One region of the Photobacterium sp. 1_MG-2023 genome, then DNA from elsewhere that is predicted to be linked to it. Evidence: predicted binding sites of a transcription regulator. Region 1 holds the regulator's gene; the other holds the start of a gene.
What was found. The regulator MetJ, encoded in region 1, represses methionine synthesis genes. The targets are predictions, from matches to a motif close to TTAGACNTNTANANGTCTAA.

Region 1 (7,984 bases):
CAGCGTCAGATCCGCCAGTTCATCCGGCACCAGCGATTCAACCTTCACTTGCTCCGGCTCTAATGCCAGGCCGGATTCTCTGGCCAGAATGACCAGTTTTCGCATGACATCACTGCCATCCAGATCGTGCCTTGGATCCGGCTCCGTCAACCCTTGCTGCCATGCCTGTTCCAGCAACTGACTGAATGGCAGGCTGCCATCGAACTGCTGAAACAACCAGGACAAAGTGCCAGAGAAAATCCCCGACACAGCCAGGATGGTGTCCCCGCTGTCCCGTAGATCTTTCACCGTATGGTTCACCGGCAGCCCGGCCCCGACGGTGGCATTGTACAACCAGTGGCGGCTGCTCTTTTCAAAGGCATCCACCACAGCGCGATAAGTCTCGCCCGGTGCAGACCCCGCCACTTTGTTGGCGGTGATCAGATGCAGGCCATGACCGGCAAAATCAGCGTAGCGTGCGGCCAGTGTCTGACTGGCCGTCACATCCAGAACCACCAGCTCATCATAATCATGCTGTGTCAGCAGTGGCAGCCAGTCACTTCCCGGGACCGCTTCCACGTCAAACTGCGTCAGTGCCTGTGACGGCGAAATACCTTTTAGATCAAACCAGTAGCGACGACTGTCAGCCACCCCGATCAGGGTAAAACTCATCCCGTGGCGTTTTTCCAGCGCGACCTTTTCTTCATCGAATAACTCCAGCCAGCGGCTGCCGATATTGCCGTGGCCGCACAACAGCATCCCGATCCGTTTCTGAGCCTGAAACAGGCTCTGATGAATTTGCTGAACCAGCGCCGGAATATCCGCCTGCCGCAATACCGCAACCAGACTCAGCCCCGATTCGGCTTCCGAAATAAACTCCACCGGCTGCCCTTTCAGCTGCTGCTGGAAACCGTGGCAGTGCACCGGATTATTCACCACGCCGGCACCGACTGCCGCGACCATGGTGAAACCATCACGCAGACGGATTTCAGCATGCAAGCCGCTGTCCTGGAGCAGAGACAACACCCCATTCGCCATTTCCGCCGTATATGCCAGCAGGATCTGCCCTTTGTCCGCCTCGACACTCTGCGCCAGGGGTTGCACCTGTGCCTGGGGCAACAGCGTACTCAGTTCAGTTTCAATCTGCTGCAGATTCTGAGCCCGGGTCACCGACAGTTCCAACAGGCAGACTTCATCCAGCGAGGTCACAATCTTGGCCCCCCGTCCAGAGGCCAGCACCCGTTCCACCCGTGTGGAGCCGGATTCCGGTTGCAGACTACAGCGCAGCGTCAGGTCAATGGCACTTTGTGCCACAGGCTGAAGAGTACGACTGTGCAGTACCGGTGCTGCCAGGCGAGCCAGCTCATCGGCTTCATCCAGCCGCAGCAAAGGTAACAAGCAGGCATCGCTGACAATACGCGGGTCGGCACTGTATACCCCGGCCACATCACTCCAGATTGTCACGCGGCTGACCCCGGCCAGTGCTCCAATCACCGTCGCGGAATAGTCTGAGCCATTCCGGCCCAGCAAGACCGTTTCCCGGGCCTGATTACTGGCCATAAAGCCGGTGATCACCAGTCGGTGACCGCTGTGCTGGGCCAGTTCATTCTGCAATAACGGCAATGAACGTCCGCGATCCACTTCTGGCTGTGTGGCACGCTCTGCCCGCAGAAACACACGAGAATCCACGGCACGAGCGGCCAAGCCTTTCTGAGTCAGGAGCGCAGCCAGCAAGCGGGAAGACCACAGTTCACCATGACCCAGCACCCATGCCTGCCGGGCCGGGGTCAGGTCGCGATCCGTCAGTTGCCCCAGTTCACTGAATTCAAGATGCAAAGACGTCAGTAAGTCATCGGCAGCCGTTTCATCCAGTAACTCTTCAATCAGGTGCTGCTGAAAATTCCGCAGATCCTGCAAACTCTCATGCGCCAGACGCCCATCCTTGGGCAGCTGGGCCAGCCACTGAATCAGACGGTTCGTTGTTTTACCCGCCGCTGATACAACAATCAGATCGTCGGACTGAGAATATTGCTGCAGGATATTGACGACATTCCGGTAACAACCGGCATCCGCCAGACTGCTGCCTCCGAATTTATGTAACTGACGCTCAAGACTCATGCACCGGCCTCCGCCGCTTTGGCAAACGCCTGATCCAGATCGGCGATCAGATCATCCGCATCTTCCAGCCCGACCGACAAACGCAGCAGCGATGGCAGCAATCCAGCGGCCAGTTGTGCCTCGTCCGACATCGCTCTGTGGGTCATGCTGGCCGGGTGCGCGATCAGACTTTCTGTTCCCCCCAGCGATTCAGCCAGTGAAAACAACTTCAGGGTCGCCACAAAAACTTCCAGTTGTTTCATGTCCCCTGCCAGCTCAAAGCTCAGCATGGAGCCAAACCCTTGCTGCTGTTTTGCGGCAATGTCATGACCGGGATGATCCGCCAGGCTTGGATGATAAATTTGTCCGACCAGCGGCTGGGTTTGCAGATAAGCCAGCAGGCGGGCTGAATTTTCTTCATGTAAACGCATCCGCGGTACCAGCGTCCGGACACCCCGCAACGTCAGATAAGCATCAAACGGCGCGCCCGTGGCACCGATACAGTTGGCCCACCAGGACAGTTGCTCCGCATGCTCGCTGTCTTTGGCGATCAGCACCCCGCCGACGACATCGGAGTGACCGTTAATATATTTGGTGGTGGAGTGCACCACGAAATCAGCTCCCAGCGAAATGGGCTGCTGCAGCGCCGGAGATAAGAAGGTGTTATCCACGGCAACCAGGGCGCCCGCAGCATGCGCCTGTTCACACAACTGTGCTACATCGATCACTCGCAGCAAGGGGTTGGACGGCGTTTCAACCCACACCAGCTTGGGTTGCTTCGCCAGTGCTTCAGCCAGTGCTTCCGGGTTGCCCTGATCGACAAACAACACCTGAAAATCGCCTTTCCCGGCCCGGGTATTGAACAGTCGATAAGTGCCGCCATAACAATCATGAGGGGCAACCACCAGATCGCCCGGCCCTAATTGCGCTGTCGCCAGCAGGTTGATCGCCGCCGTACCACAACTGGTCACCACCCCCCCAGCACCGCCTTCAAGATCGGCCAGTGTTTCAGCCAGCAGGTTCCGGGTCGGATTGCCTGAACGAGAGTAATCATATTGGGGCAGCGTGCCCAGCTCTGGGAAGCCATAGGTTGAGGTCAAGTAAATCGGTGGCACCACAGCACGAAATTGCTGATCAGTTTCAATACCGCTGCGTACAGCGATGGTCGCTGTTTTCTTGTCTCTCATATCGTTGCTTCCTTGTTCCATCGGCATGACCGGGGTCGACGAGAATAAAATTTCCACAACCTTAGCTAGAATTAAAAAAGACGTCAACACTTCTGGACGTCCATATGTCTTTGCTTGTGGCAGTAAATCCCGCTAAAATTCCCCCATACAATATTTCGAAACCCGATATCGCTGAGAAGGTAAACAATGGCAAAGTGGAACGGTGAGTACATCAGCCCTTATGCAGAACATGGCAAGAAAAATGAGCAGGTCAAAAAGATCACTGTTTCAATCCCATTGAAAGTGCTGAAAATCCTCACGGACGAACGCACCCGCCGTCAGGTAAACAACCTTCGCCATGCCACCAACAGCGAATTGTTGTGCGAAGCTTTTCTGCACGCCTACACCGGTCAGCCATTGCCAACAGACGAAGATATCCGGAAAGACCGCCCGGACGACCTGCCAGCAGAAGCCAAAGCGATCATGGACAGCCTGGGTATTGAATACGAAGATATCAACGAATAATCTAGCCCTTGCACGCAAAAAAAAACCAGCCTTTCGGCTGGTTTTTCAATCCTGAATCACGATGGATGTGTCATTACACTTCCATATAACCCACTGGCATTTCAATACGGGCAACCCCTGATGCAACCGCAGCTTCCGCAACCGCTTTCGCAACGCGAGGCAGCAGACGCGGATCCATTGGCTTCGGAATAATATACTCAGGGCCGAACGCCAGTTTCTCAACACCGGCTGCTTTCACAACTTCCGCAGGAACCGGCTCTTTCGCCAGTTCACGGATCGCATGAACCGCAGCCAGCTTCATGTCATCATTGATCTCGCTGGCACGCACATCCAACGCACCACGGAAAATAAACGGGAAGCAAATCACGTTATTCACCTGATTCGGATAATCCGAACGACCGGTCCCCATGATCAGATCATTGCGCACGGTATGGGCCAGTTCTGGCTTGATCTCTGGATCCGGGTTGGAGCAGGCAAAAACAATCGGCTGATCAGCCATCAGTTTCAGCGCTTCTGCAGACAACAGATCCGGGCCGGACACGCCGACAAAGATATCCGCACCTTCAATCACATCTTCCAGCGTTCGCTTATCGGTATTATTGGCAAACAGCTGCTTGTATTCGTTGATGTCATCGCGACGGGTGTGAATCACACCTTTACGGTCCAGCATGTAGATTTTCTCACGCTGCGCGCCACATTTAATCAGCAGTTCCATACAAGCCACGGCAGCTGCACCAGCCCCCAGGCAGACAATCACAGCTTCATTGATGTTCTTGCCCTGCAGTTCCAGTGCATTCAGCATACCCGCAGCAGTCACAATGGCCGTTCCGTGCTGATCATCATGGAAAACCGGGACCTGGCAGCGTTCAATCAGACGCTTTTCAATTTCAAAGCAGTCAGGCGCTTTGATATCTTCCAGGTTAATGCCACCAAAAGTGTCTGCAATATTCGCAACTGTATCGACGAACTCGTCGATGGTGCGGTGCTTGACTTCGATATCAATCGAATCCAGGCCTGCAAAACGTTTGAACAACAGTGCCTTACCTTCCATCACTGGCTTAGACGCCAGCGGGCCGAGGTTGCCCAGCCCCAGAATCGCCGTACCGTTGGTAATGACGGCAACCATGTTGCCCTTACCGGTGTACTTATAGACATTTTCTGAGTTTTGCGCGATTTCACGCACAGGTTCAGCCACACCCGGGCTGTAAGCCAGAGCGAGGTCTTCTACAGTGTTGGCAGGCTTGCTGAGTTCAACCGAAATTTTCCCGGGGACAGGGTAAGCATGATAGTGAAGTGCTTGTTGACGAAAATCTTCAGACATAGTTATTAGAATCCTGAATGGATGGATGTTCGGTTCGGTATTGAACAATGAATCATATTCGATAGCAGCACAAAATCCTAGTTTGCGCTAGCTGGTAATACCATGAGAATGCAGTCGGAACGCAGGAAAAATGCGGGGGTGTGACCTGCACGACTCATTATTATGATTATTGTAAATAAGAAGCCGAACATCAATGCGCTTGCGGGATCCCTCAAAAGCAAAAAGGGATGCCGCAGCATCCCTTTTTTCGACAGTGTCTTTCAGGTCTGAAGACCCGCAGCAATTACTTGCTGGACAGAGCGCCGAAACGCTTGTTGAATTTGTCGATACGGCCACCGGTGCTCACTTGACGCTGCTTACCAGTGTAGAATGGGTGACATTTGTCGCACACATCCAGGTTGATGTCGTCTTTGCTCAGAGTAGAGTTGAAGACGAAAGTGTTGCCGCAAGAACAACGAGCGTTTACAGCAGTGTATTCTGGGTGGATACCTTGTTTCATGGGGAAACCTCATAGCTAAGGCCGTGTCGCTCTCCCGATCCAAAGCCGGGCACCACACGTCGTTAATTAACACTGTCAGGCCAAAGGCGCTGGACAAATAGGCGGCGTATGATAATCAATCAGCAGCCACAGATCAACCGCAATCAGAACCTGCTGTGACTTTGCCTCATCCGCCCCGCAAGGTACACTGGCCCTATTCTCAGCATAAGTGAATTCAGCCAAACTGCATGACTGCCACCATCGCCAAAATAGCGCTGCCCGTCCCACTGGACAAAACCTTCGATTATCTGATTCCTGCGGGTCAAAAGCCGGTGGTCGGTGGCCGGGTTCGTGTCCCTTTTGGTCGCCAGCAACTGACCGGGATCGTGATTGAACTCACGGATTCGTCCTCTTTTTCACGCGACCAGCTCAAACCCCTCAAAGCCGTGCTGGACGCTGCTCCCTTGTGGCAACCACCGCTATTCCAATTACTGGAATGGACCAGCCGTTATTATCAGTATCCGCTGGGCGACACGCTGGCCAATGCACTGCCCGCAGCATTGCGTAAAGGCAAACCGGCCAACAGTGAAATTCGTTACTGGCAACTGACGGAACCAGGCAAAGATCAACCTCTGACGGCTTTAACCCGCGCCCCCCGTCAGGCCAAAGTGCTGACCCTGCTGCGCAACGGCGAACTCAGTCACGACATGATGCTTGACGCAGAAGTGAGCAGCGCCACGCTGAAAACTCTGGCCGACAAAGGCTGGATTGAAAGCTATCAATCGGTACCGAAAACACTTTGCTGGCAGGAAAGTTTTGCGATCACCGAAGACAAACCACGCTTGAACGAAGAGCAGGCGCTGGCCATCGCCAGTGTGAATGCCAATCCGGAATACGGCTGCTACTTATTGGAAGGGGTGACAGGTTCCGGCAAAACAGAAGTTTATCTCAACCTGCTCGAACCCATTCTGGCGGCCGGAAAACAGGCATTGGTGCTAGTGCCGGAAATTGGCCTGACCCCGCAAACCATCAGCCGTTTTCAGCGACGGTTTCATGTACCGCTGTTTACGATTCACTCCGGGCTGAACGATACAGAACGTCTGAGCGCCTGGCTGGCTGGCCGGGACAATCAGGCCGGGATCATCATCGGCACCCGCTCTGCCCTCTTCACGCCGTTTGCCAATCTCGGCATCATTATTGTCGATGAAGAACATGACGCGTCTTATAAACAGCAGGACAGTCTGCGCTATCACGCCCGCGATATGGCCGTCCTGCGGGCCAGCAAAGAAAATATTCCGATTGTACTGGGCTCTGCCACCCCGGCGCTGGAAACCCTGCACAACGCAAAAACCGGGAAGTACCATCATCTGCACCTCACCCGCCGGGCCGGGAATGCACAGGCAGCACGCCATGGTGTACTGGATGTCAAAGGCCTGTATCTGGAAGCGGGTCTCTCCGCCCCACTCATCGCCCGAATGCGGCAGCACCTCAGTGCGGGCAATCAGGTCATGCTGTTTCTCAACCGCCGCGGTTTTGCTCCGGCGCTGATGTGTCACGAATGTGGCTGGCTGGCAGATTGTAAACGCTGCGACGCTTACTACACCTATCACCAGAATACCGGGGAACTGCGCTGCCATCACTGTCAGACCCAGCGGCCCGTCATGCCCCAGTGCCAGCAATGCGGTTCTACACAGCTCCAGACCGTCGGTGTTGGTACGGAGCAGCTCGAACATCAGCTGGGCGAGCTGTTTCCCGACTATAAAACCGTTCGGATTGACCGCGACAGCACCCGGCGCAAAGGCAGCCTGGATCACTATCTGGAAGCCATTCGCAACAAAGACTATCAGATCCTGATCGGCACTCAGATGCTCGCCAAAGGGCACCATTTCCCCGATGTCACTCTGGTTGCGCTGGTCGATGTCGACAGCGCCCTGTTCAGCAATGATTTCCGGGCACCGGAACGGCTGGCTCAACTCTTTATTCAGGTCGCAGGCCGGGCTGGCCGGGCCAGCAAACCCGGCGAGGTACTGCTGCAGACCCACCACCCGGATCACGCACTCCTACAAGCGCTGCTGTATCAGGGCTACGACCATTTCGCCGCACAGGCACTGACCGAGCGGCGTCAGGCCATGCTGCCTCCTTATACATATCTGGCGCTGTTTCGTGCCGAAGCACAGCAAAGTGATCTCACGGAGCAGTTTCTGCTGCAGGTCCGCGGCATTCTGGAATCCAGTCCGCTCTTCAGCAACCACACGCTGGTCATGGGACCCAACCCGGCGCCCCTCTCGCGCCGGGCGGGTCGCTACCGCTGGCAACTCCTCTTGCAGGCACCGGATCGTAAGACTCTCCAGCAACTGCTGAGCATTGCACGGCCAGCCATTCAGCTCTTGCCACTGGCCCGAAAAGTCCGCTGGTCGC
Region 2 (7,984 bases), on a different contig from region 1:
ATCCGACGGGCCGGGTCCCATCAGGGTGCGTTGTGGCGGGTAAAAACTCTGAACTGTCATGAGGTTTCTCCATCAAAATGCGCAGTAATCCTTTTTTATCAACGCATTCAAAGTTATTGGCAACGATAGTGTTTTGGCGCTATCCCCAAGGAGCATACCAGAATGCATCCGGACAGAAACCGAGCGTAGAAATTTATGCAAAGTCTGTAACAATCCCGACACAGAAAAATGCATTCAGGCATTGACAAAGCCCCCCGGCTCCTATTCAATAAGGGCAATTTTTGTTCACCCTGAAATCTCTTTTTCAGGTGAAAACGGAAGAGGCGCGTTATCCAGGTATCTATGCGGCGGGGCCCCACCCCAAAGCACCATAGAGAGGGGGAGCAACGCCGAGATACGGTAAGACAGGGGGCTTGCCGTATCGGCTTTGAAGGTTGAATCCTTCTGGCTGTCACCTGCAGCATCAAGCACAGGTGGAGAGCTTCTGGTCGCAGCTGTCTTTTCATGTCTCGCCGATAGGCTCTTCTGACATCAAGTCGGAAAGATTCCCCAAATTTTGCCCCATGTTTACGCTTTGTTAAGTGGGAGATCACATTGAGCCCTGTAATTTCTTCTTCAGCGTTGAACGCTGAAATCACTGTCGCAAAATTTGGCGGCACGAGTGTGGCTGATTTCATTGCAATGAGCCGTAGTGCCAAGATTGTCATTCAAAATCCAACAACCAAGCTGGTTTTGATCAGTGCCTGTTCCGGTGTGACCAATATTCTGGTCGAATTAGCCAACGGCGTTGCCGATGCTGAACACCGCACTAGCCTGATGGAGCGCCTGCGCGCCATTCACCAGAGCGTCTTGGCGGATTTACAGCAACCTGAAACCATTGAAAGCGCCGTCCACGCGCTGCTGGATCAGGTCGCAGCACTGGCGGATAAGGCTGCTGAGCATAAATCAGCAGAGCTGACCGATCAGCTGGTTGCGAATGGCGAACTGCTGTCGACCTATCTGTTTACACAAATTCTGTGCGAAATGGGTGCGGATGCCGTCCGTTACGATATTCGTGAAGTTCTGCGGACGGACAGCCGGTTTGGCAAAGCCAGCCCGGAACCCGAGATGATTCGCCAGTTGAGTGAAGAAAACCTGTTACCGCTGCTGCACAATCAAATTGTGGTCTCACAAGGCTTTATCGGCAGTGATGAGCTGGGCCGGACAACCACGCTGGGCCGTGGCGGCAGTGACTACAGTGCCGCACTGATGGCTGAAGCCATTGATGCAGGTACGCTGGAGATCTGGACTGATGTCCCGGGCATGTACACGACTGACCCGCGTATCGCGCCCAAAGCCACGCCAATCAAAGAAATCAGCTTCAGCGAAGCCTCTGAAATGGCAAACTTTGGTGCCAAGATTCTGCATCCATCGACGCTGATCCCAGCCGTTCGTCGCCAGATCCCCGTTTTTGTCGGCTCATCGAAAGCCCCGGAACAAGGTGGCACCTGGATCCGTAAAACAGTGAGTGATGCGCCCCTGTTTCGTGCGCTGGCACTGCGCAACAACCAGACCCTGATTACCCTGACCAGCCTGAACATGTTCCATGCCTACGGCTTTCTGGCTGAGGTCTTTCGGATTCTGGCGGAACACAAAGTATCGGTTGATCTGATTTCGACTTCTGAAGTCAGCGTGTCTCTGACCATGGATCAGACTGACACAGGCGGCGGCGCGCCAACGCTGCCTCCGGGAGCACATGCAGCGCTCAGCGAGCTGTGCCGTGTTGAGATAGAACAGGAGCTGTGCCTGATCTCTCTGATCGGAAACCGCATGAGTCAGACCGCAGGTTCAGTCAGCAAGGTGTTCAATACACTGGAAGAATATAAGCTGCGGATGATTTGCTACGGCGCCAGCCCACATAACCTGTGTTTCCTGGTCAAAACTGAGCACGCGCTACCGATTGCCCAGAATCTGCATCGCAAGATCTTTGAGTAATTCTCAGCACCACTGCGATCGAAAAAGGGCGCTTTCAGCGCCCTTTCTGATTTCCTAAACTGCCGCAAAACTTCCGATTCAAGAAGCCTTACCAACACAGTTTAAAGATTTGGCCCCAGCCATTTCTCGGCTTCCGTCTCATCCCAGCCTTTGCGCGCCGCATAACTCAGCATCTGATCGCGCTGAATCTGCGCCACGGCAAAATAGCGGGATTCCGGATGAGAGAAATACCAGCCTGAAACAGCCGCCCCGGGCCACATCGCAAAGCTTTCAGTCAGCTTCATTCCCGTATTGGTTTCTGCATCCAGCAGTGTCCAGATCTCGCCCTTTTCCGTATGCTCAGGACAAGCCGGATACCCCGGTGCCGGACGAATCCCCTGATACTTTTCACGGATCAGATCGTCATTGGCCAGGTTTTCATCCGGTGCATAGCCCCAAATTTCCTTACGAACCTGCTCGTGCATGCATTCCGCAAAGGCTTCAGCCAGACGATCAGCCACCGCCTGAATCATGATGGCATTGTAATCATCGCCCTTTGCCTTGAACTGCTCGGCAATCTCATACTCACCAATTCCGCCGGTTACGGCAAAGGCACCAATCCAGTCGGCTTTACCGCTGTCCTTCGGCGCAATGTAATCGGACAGACAGTAATTCGGCCCTTTGGTTTTTTCGGTTTGCTGACGCAGACCACGCAGTGTCGTGAACACTTCTGTCCGGGTTTCATCGGTATACACTTCAACGTCATCGCCAATATTGTTGGCGGGAAACAGACCGCATACCCCATTCGCCTTGATGCTGCCAGTTGCCTCAATCTCGTCCAGAAGCTGATTGGCATCATCAAATAAGCGCTGTGCTTCCTGACCCACCACCTCATGGCGCAGAATCGTCGGATACTTGCCACTCAGCGACCAGGTCATGAAGAATGGCGTCCAATCGATATAACGGCGCAGGGTTGCGATATCAAAATCTTTGAAAACATGGATGCCCGGTTTTTTTGGCACTGGGGGCGCGTACGCCTGCCAGTCGATAGCTACTTTATTTTCACGGGCCGCTTCCAGACTCACGGGCGCGCTGCGCGGACGCTTACGGGCATGCTGCTCACGAACCACCTCGTATTCCTGATCCAGACGTTCAACGAAGGCCGGTCGCTGCCTCTCGGACAAGAGTGCCGAACAGACCCCGACAGCACGCGAGGCATTTGAAACATAAACAACAGGGGCATGGTAGTTTTGCTCAATTTTGACGGCGGTATGGGCCTTGGAGGTTGTGGCCCCGCCAATCAGCAGAGGCAGATCAAAACCCTGCCGCTCCATTTCTTTGGCAACATGCACCATTTCATCCAGTGAAGGCGTGATCAGCCCGGAGAGGCCGATAATATCGACCTTCTCTTCTCTGGCCACTTTCAGGATTTTGTCGCACGGAACCATGACGCCGAGGTCAATGATTTCGAAGTTATTACATTGCAGAACGACACCGACAATATTCTTCCCGATATCATGAACATCCCCTTTCACCGTCGCGAGCAGGATCTTTCCGTTACTGCTGCCAGATTGCTTCTCGGCATTGATATAAGGTTCCAGGTAAGCCACTGCCTGTTTCATCACGCGGGCAGATTTCACCACCTGTGGCAGGAACATTTTCCCTTCACCGAAGAGGTCACCCACCACATTCATCCCCGCCATCAGCGGACCTTCAATCACTTCCAGCGGTTTGCTGGCGTTCTGGCGGGCTTCTTCCGTATCTTCGACAATGAACTCAGTGATCCCTTTCACCAATGCATGTGCCAGACGCTTCTCGACGGGCCAGCTTCGCCATTCTGCGGCAGTTTTATCTTCAACGGCTTCGCCGGTGCCCCGGTATTTTTCAGCCAGATCCAGCAGGCGCTCGGTCGAATCATCTCGTCGATTGAGCACCACATCTTCCACAGCCACCCGGAGCTCTTCCGGCAAATCATCGTAAATCGCCAGCTGACCGGCGTTCACGATGCCCATATCCATCCCATTCTTAAAGCAGTGATACAGGAACACAGCATGAATGGCTTCACGAACCGGCTCGTTTCCACGGAATGAGAACGACACGTTCGACACGCCCCCGGAGACCATGGCATGCGGCAACGTCCGCTTGATGTCACCAACCGCTTCAATAAAGTCCACCGCGTAGTTGTTGTGCTCCTCAATTCCGGTCGCGACTGCAAAGATATTCGGGTCAAAGATAATATCTTCCGGCGGGAAGCCGACCTCATCAACCAGGACGCGATAGGCTTTGGTACAGATCTCTATCTTCCGCTCCCGGGTATCTGCCTGGCCCACTTCATCGAAAGCCATCACAATCACCGCCGCACCATAACGACGGATCAGTTTGGCCTGCTCAACAAACTTCTCTTTGCCTTCTTTGAGTGAGATTGAGTTGACGATCGGTTTGCCCTGCACGCACTTCAGGCCGGCTTCCAGAATTTCCCACTTCGAGGAGTCGATCATGATCGGAACACGGGAAATCTCTGGCTCAGAGGCACACAAATTCAGAAAGCGCACCATGGCTGCTTCCGCATCCAGCATGCCCTCATCCATATTGATGTCGATGATCTGCGCACCGGCTTCAACCTGCTGACGGGCAACTTCCAGTGCTTCGTCGTACAATTCCTCTTTAATCAGACGACGAAAACGAGCCGAACCTGTCACATTAGTCCGCTCACCCACGTTCACAAACAAGGTGTCTTTTTCTATCGTCAGTGGTTCCAGACCAGATAAGCGGCAAGCCACAGTCAGTTCAGGAATTTGCCGGGGTTTGACGTTTGCAGTCACCCGCGCCATTTCACGGATATGCTCCGGCGTTGTGCCACAGCAGCCACCGACCAGATTCAGAAAACCCGATTCAGCCCACTCCCGGATATGCTCAGCCATCTCCGCGGCTTCAAGATCGTATTCACCAAACGCATTCGGCAGGCCTGCGTTGGGGTGCGCTGAAACGACACACTCAGAGATCCGGGACAGCTCCTCCACATACTGACGCAATTCATCCGGCCCCAATGCACAGTTCAGGCCAAAGGAGATCGGCTTCACGTGCCGCAGGGAGTTATAAAAGGCTTCCGTTGTCTGACCAGACAGTGTCCGGCCAGATGCATCAGTGATCGTACCGGAAATCATCACTGGCAAGGTTTGCCCAAGCTCTTCGAAGACAGTATCCACGGCAAATGCGCAGGCTTTGGCATTCAGGGTATCGAAAATTGTCTCGATCAGGATGAGGTCCGAACCACCCCGGATCAGGGCTCGGGTAGATTCGGCGTAAGCAGTCACTAACTGATCAAAGGTGACATTGCGGAAGCTGGGATCATTGACGTCTGGCGAAATAGAACAGGTCCGGTTGGTCGGACCAAGCACACCCGCCACAAAACGAGGTTTATCCGGTGTTTTTGCCGTCCACTCATCCGCAACCTGACGCGCCAGTCTGGCCGCTTCGAAATTAATCTCGGCACTCAGACATTCCATATCATAGTCGGCCATCGCAATGGTGGTGGCATTGAAAGTATTGGTTTCCAGGATATCGGCGCCTGCTTCCAGATAGGCTGCATGAATGTCCCGAATCAGTTGCGGTTGCGTCAGCACCAGCAGGTCATTATTGCCTTTCAGATCGGAATGCCAATCTGAAAAACGTTCCCCGCGATAATCCTCTTCTTCCAGCTTATAGCTCTGGATCATGGTGCCCATGCCACCATCGATGATCAGGATCTGTTCTTTCAACCGCTGTTGTATTCTATCCGTTCCCTTCGACACTGCTTACTTCCTTACACTTAAACTTATCAGCTGTTCACATCCTATCACAGCCTGATTGGAAATCTAGACGTCTATACATCGTTTGCGAAAACTAATTCTTCAAGGATAAGCTCAAAGTTTTTATGGCTATCCCGGGCTTGAGCATTTATATTTTGTCACAATTTTTGCTTTACACTATTTCAACAGATGAGGACCAAGGATGTCGGTATACAGTACCCTCTGTTTTCTCGCCGCAGCTGCGATGGTTATTGCCTTTATTAACCACAAAATAGGCAAGATGCAAACCACAATTGCCATCACTGCAGGTGCCATTGTTTTATCACTCGGGATTGTGATCGCAGGCCACAATGGCTGGTTTCATCTGGAAGAAATTGCTGCTGAACAACTGGGACAAATCGACTTCGAGAGCTTTCTGCTGAAAGGGATCCTTGGCTTTCTGCTGTTTGCCGGGGGATTGGGGATCAAACTGCCGCATCTTGAAGATCAGAAATGGGAAATTGCAATTCTGGCCTTGGGAGCCACCCTCTTTTCGACGTTCTTTATCGGGGGCGCGCTATGGTGGATTTGTCAGACGCTGGGCATCCAGTTTGACCTGATCTACTGTCTGCTGTTTGGGGCACTGATTTCACCAACGGACCCGATCGCCGTCCTAGCGATTGTGAAAAAGTTACACGCCCCCCGCCGTATTTCAACCCAGATTGAGGGCGAGTCACTGTTCAATGATGGCTTCGGTCTGGTCATTTTTGTCACACTCTTCACCATTGCGTTTGGTGATGAAGCGCCAACCATTCTGGGCGTCGGTCATCTGTTCCTGCAGGAAGCCATCGGTGGCATTACTTACGGTTTCGTACTGGGTCTGCTGTTCCACTATTTGATTAGTTCCACCGATGATCACTCCATGGAACTGCTGCTGACACTGGGCATCCCAACGGCAGGATATGCGTTTGCAGATATTATTCATGTCTCTGGGCCACTTGCGATGGTGGTGTCTGGCATTATGATCGGGAACTGGACCCGCTATATTGGTTTCTCCAAAGAAAGTGAAGACCACCTGGATCACTTCTGGGAGCTTGTTGACGAGTTCCTCAACGGTGTCCTGTTCCTGCTGATCGGAATGAGTATGCTGTCGTTCAGTTTTCACGAAGAGGACTGGACGCTGATGGTCATCGCAGTACCGCTGGTGCTGTTGGCGCGTTTCCTGAGCGTCAAACTGTCTTACATCGGCTTTAAACGGTTCCGGAAATACAACCCGGAATCGGTGAAGATCCTCACCTGGGGTGGCTTGCGTGGTGGTCTGGCTCTCGCGATGGCCATGGCGATTCCGGCGGGCGTCATTGTGATCCCGGAGAAAAACATCGACGTAAAAGAGCTGATTCTGGTCATGACATACTCCGTGGTGGTGTTCTCTATCCTGATCCAGGGTTCGACAATTACGCCAATGATAGAGAAAGCCAAAGCATGGGAAGCCAAACACAATCAAAAAGAAGCTGACAGTATACAAGCCAGCAATCAGACCGAGACTGACCCGAGGTCCTGAAATCTCCCAAATAAAAAAGACCTGCAATGTGCAGGTCTTTTTTATTTCTCGTAAATATCAATCATCATCTTTGGTAAATTTGTCTTCCGAGAAGTGGTCCAAATCATAAGGCGTTTGCTGATAAACACAGTAGTTCAACCAATTTGAAAATAACAGATGACCATGACTGCGCCAGCTTGCTGAAGGTTCATGATCCGGATTGTCATCACGATAGTAGTTAACCGGAATGTTCGGCTCCATTCCTTCCCCTAAGTCACGCATGTATTCATGATGCAGTGTCTTGGCATCATATTCCGGATGCCCCGTCACGAAGACGCTTCGCTTATCTTTGGTCGTCGCCAGATAAACTCCGGCTTGCTCCGATGTCGCCAGAATATCCAGATCGGTATGCTGGGTCAGAAAATCTGCAGAGAAATCTGCATATCTTGAATGCGGCGCCAGGAAAGTATCATCAAATCCACGCAGCAGCGGATGATGTGGATGGTGCGTGGTATGTGTATAGATACCCGATAGTTTGTCTTTCCGGGTCCGCTTTGGCAGGTCATACATTAACTTCAACCCTGCCTGCGCCGCCCAGCAAACATACATGGTCGACGTGACATGTCCTTTGGCCCAATTCAAAATGGCCTGAATTTCCTCCCAGTAAAGCACATCCTCAAACTGAACCAGACCAAGTGGCGCTCCCGTGACAATCAGTCCGTCG

Region 2: the regulator MetJ is predicted to act here: its motif matches at 5,800-5,819, upstream of metH (methionine synthase).

The regions. Positions count from the first base shown of each region.
Region 1 covers NZ_JAUORR010000007.1:54,978-62,961, forward strand. The annotation lists gene Q4579_RS08440 (bifunctional aspartate kinase/homoserine dehydrogenase II) at 1-2,097, opposite strand, end outside; gene Q4579_RS08445 (O-succinylhomoserine (thiol)-lyase) at 2,094-3,263, opposite strand; gene metJ (met regulon transcriptional regulator MetJ) at 3,450-3,767, shown strand; gene Q4579_RS08455 (malic enzyme-like NAD(P)-binding protein) at 3,841-5,088, opposite strand; gene rpmE (50S ribosomal protein L31) at 5,372-5,587, opposite strand; gene priA (primosomal protein N') at 5,815-7,984, shown strand, end outside.
Region 2 covers NZ_JAUORR010000008.1:947-8,930, reverse strand. The annotation lists gene Q4579_RS09070 (alanine--glyoxylate aminotransferase family protein) at 1-60, opposite strand, end outside; lysine riboswitch at 311-492, shown strand; gene lysC (lysine-sensitive aspartokinase 3) at 595-1,974, shown strand; gene metH (methionine synthase) at 2,076-5,744, opposite strand; gene Q4579_RS09055 (sodium:proton antiporter) at 5,944-7,281, shown strand; gene metA (homoserine O-succinyltransferase) at 7,339-7,984, opposite strand, start outside.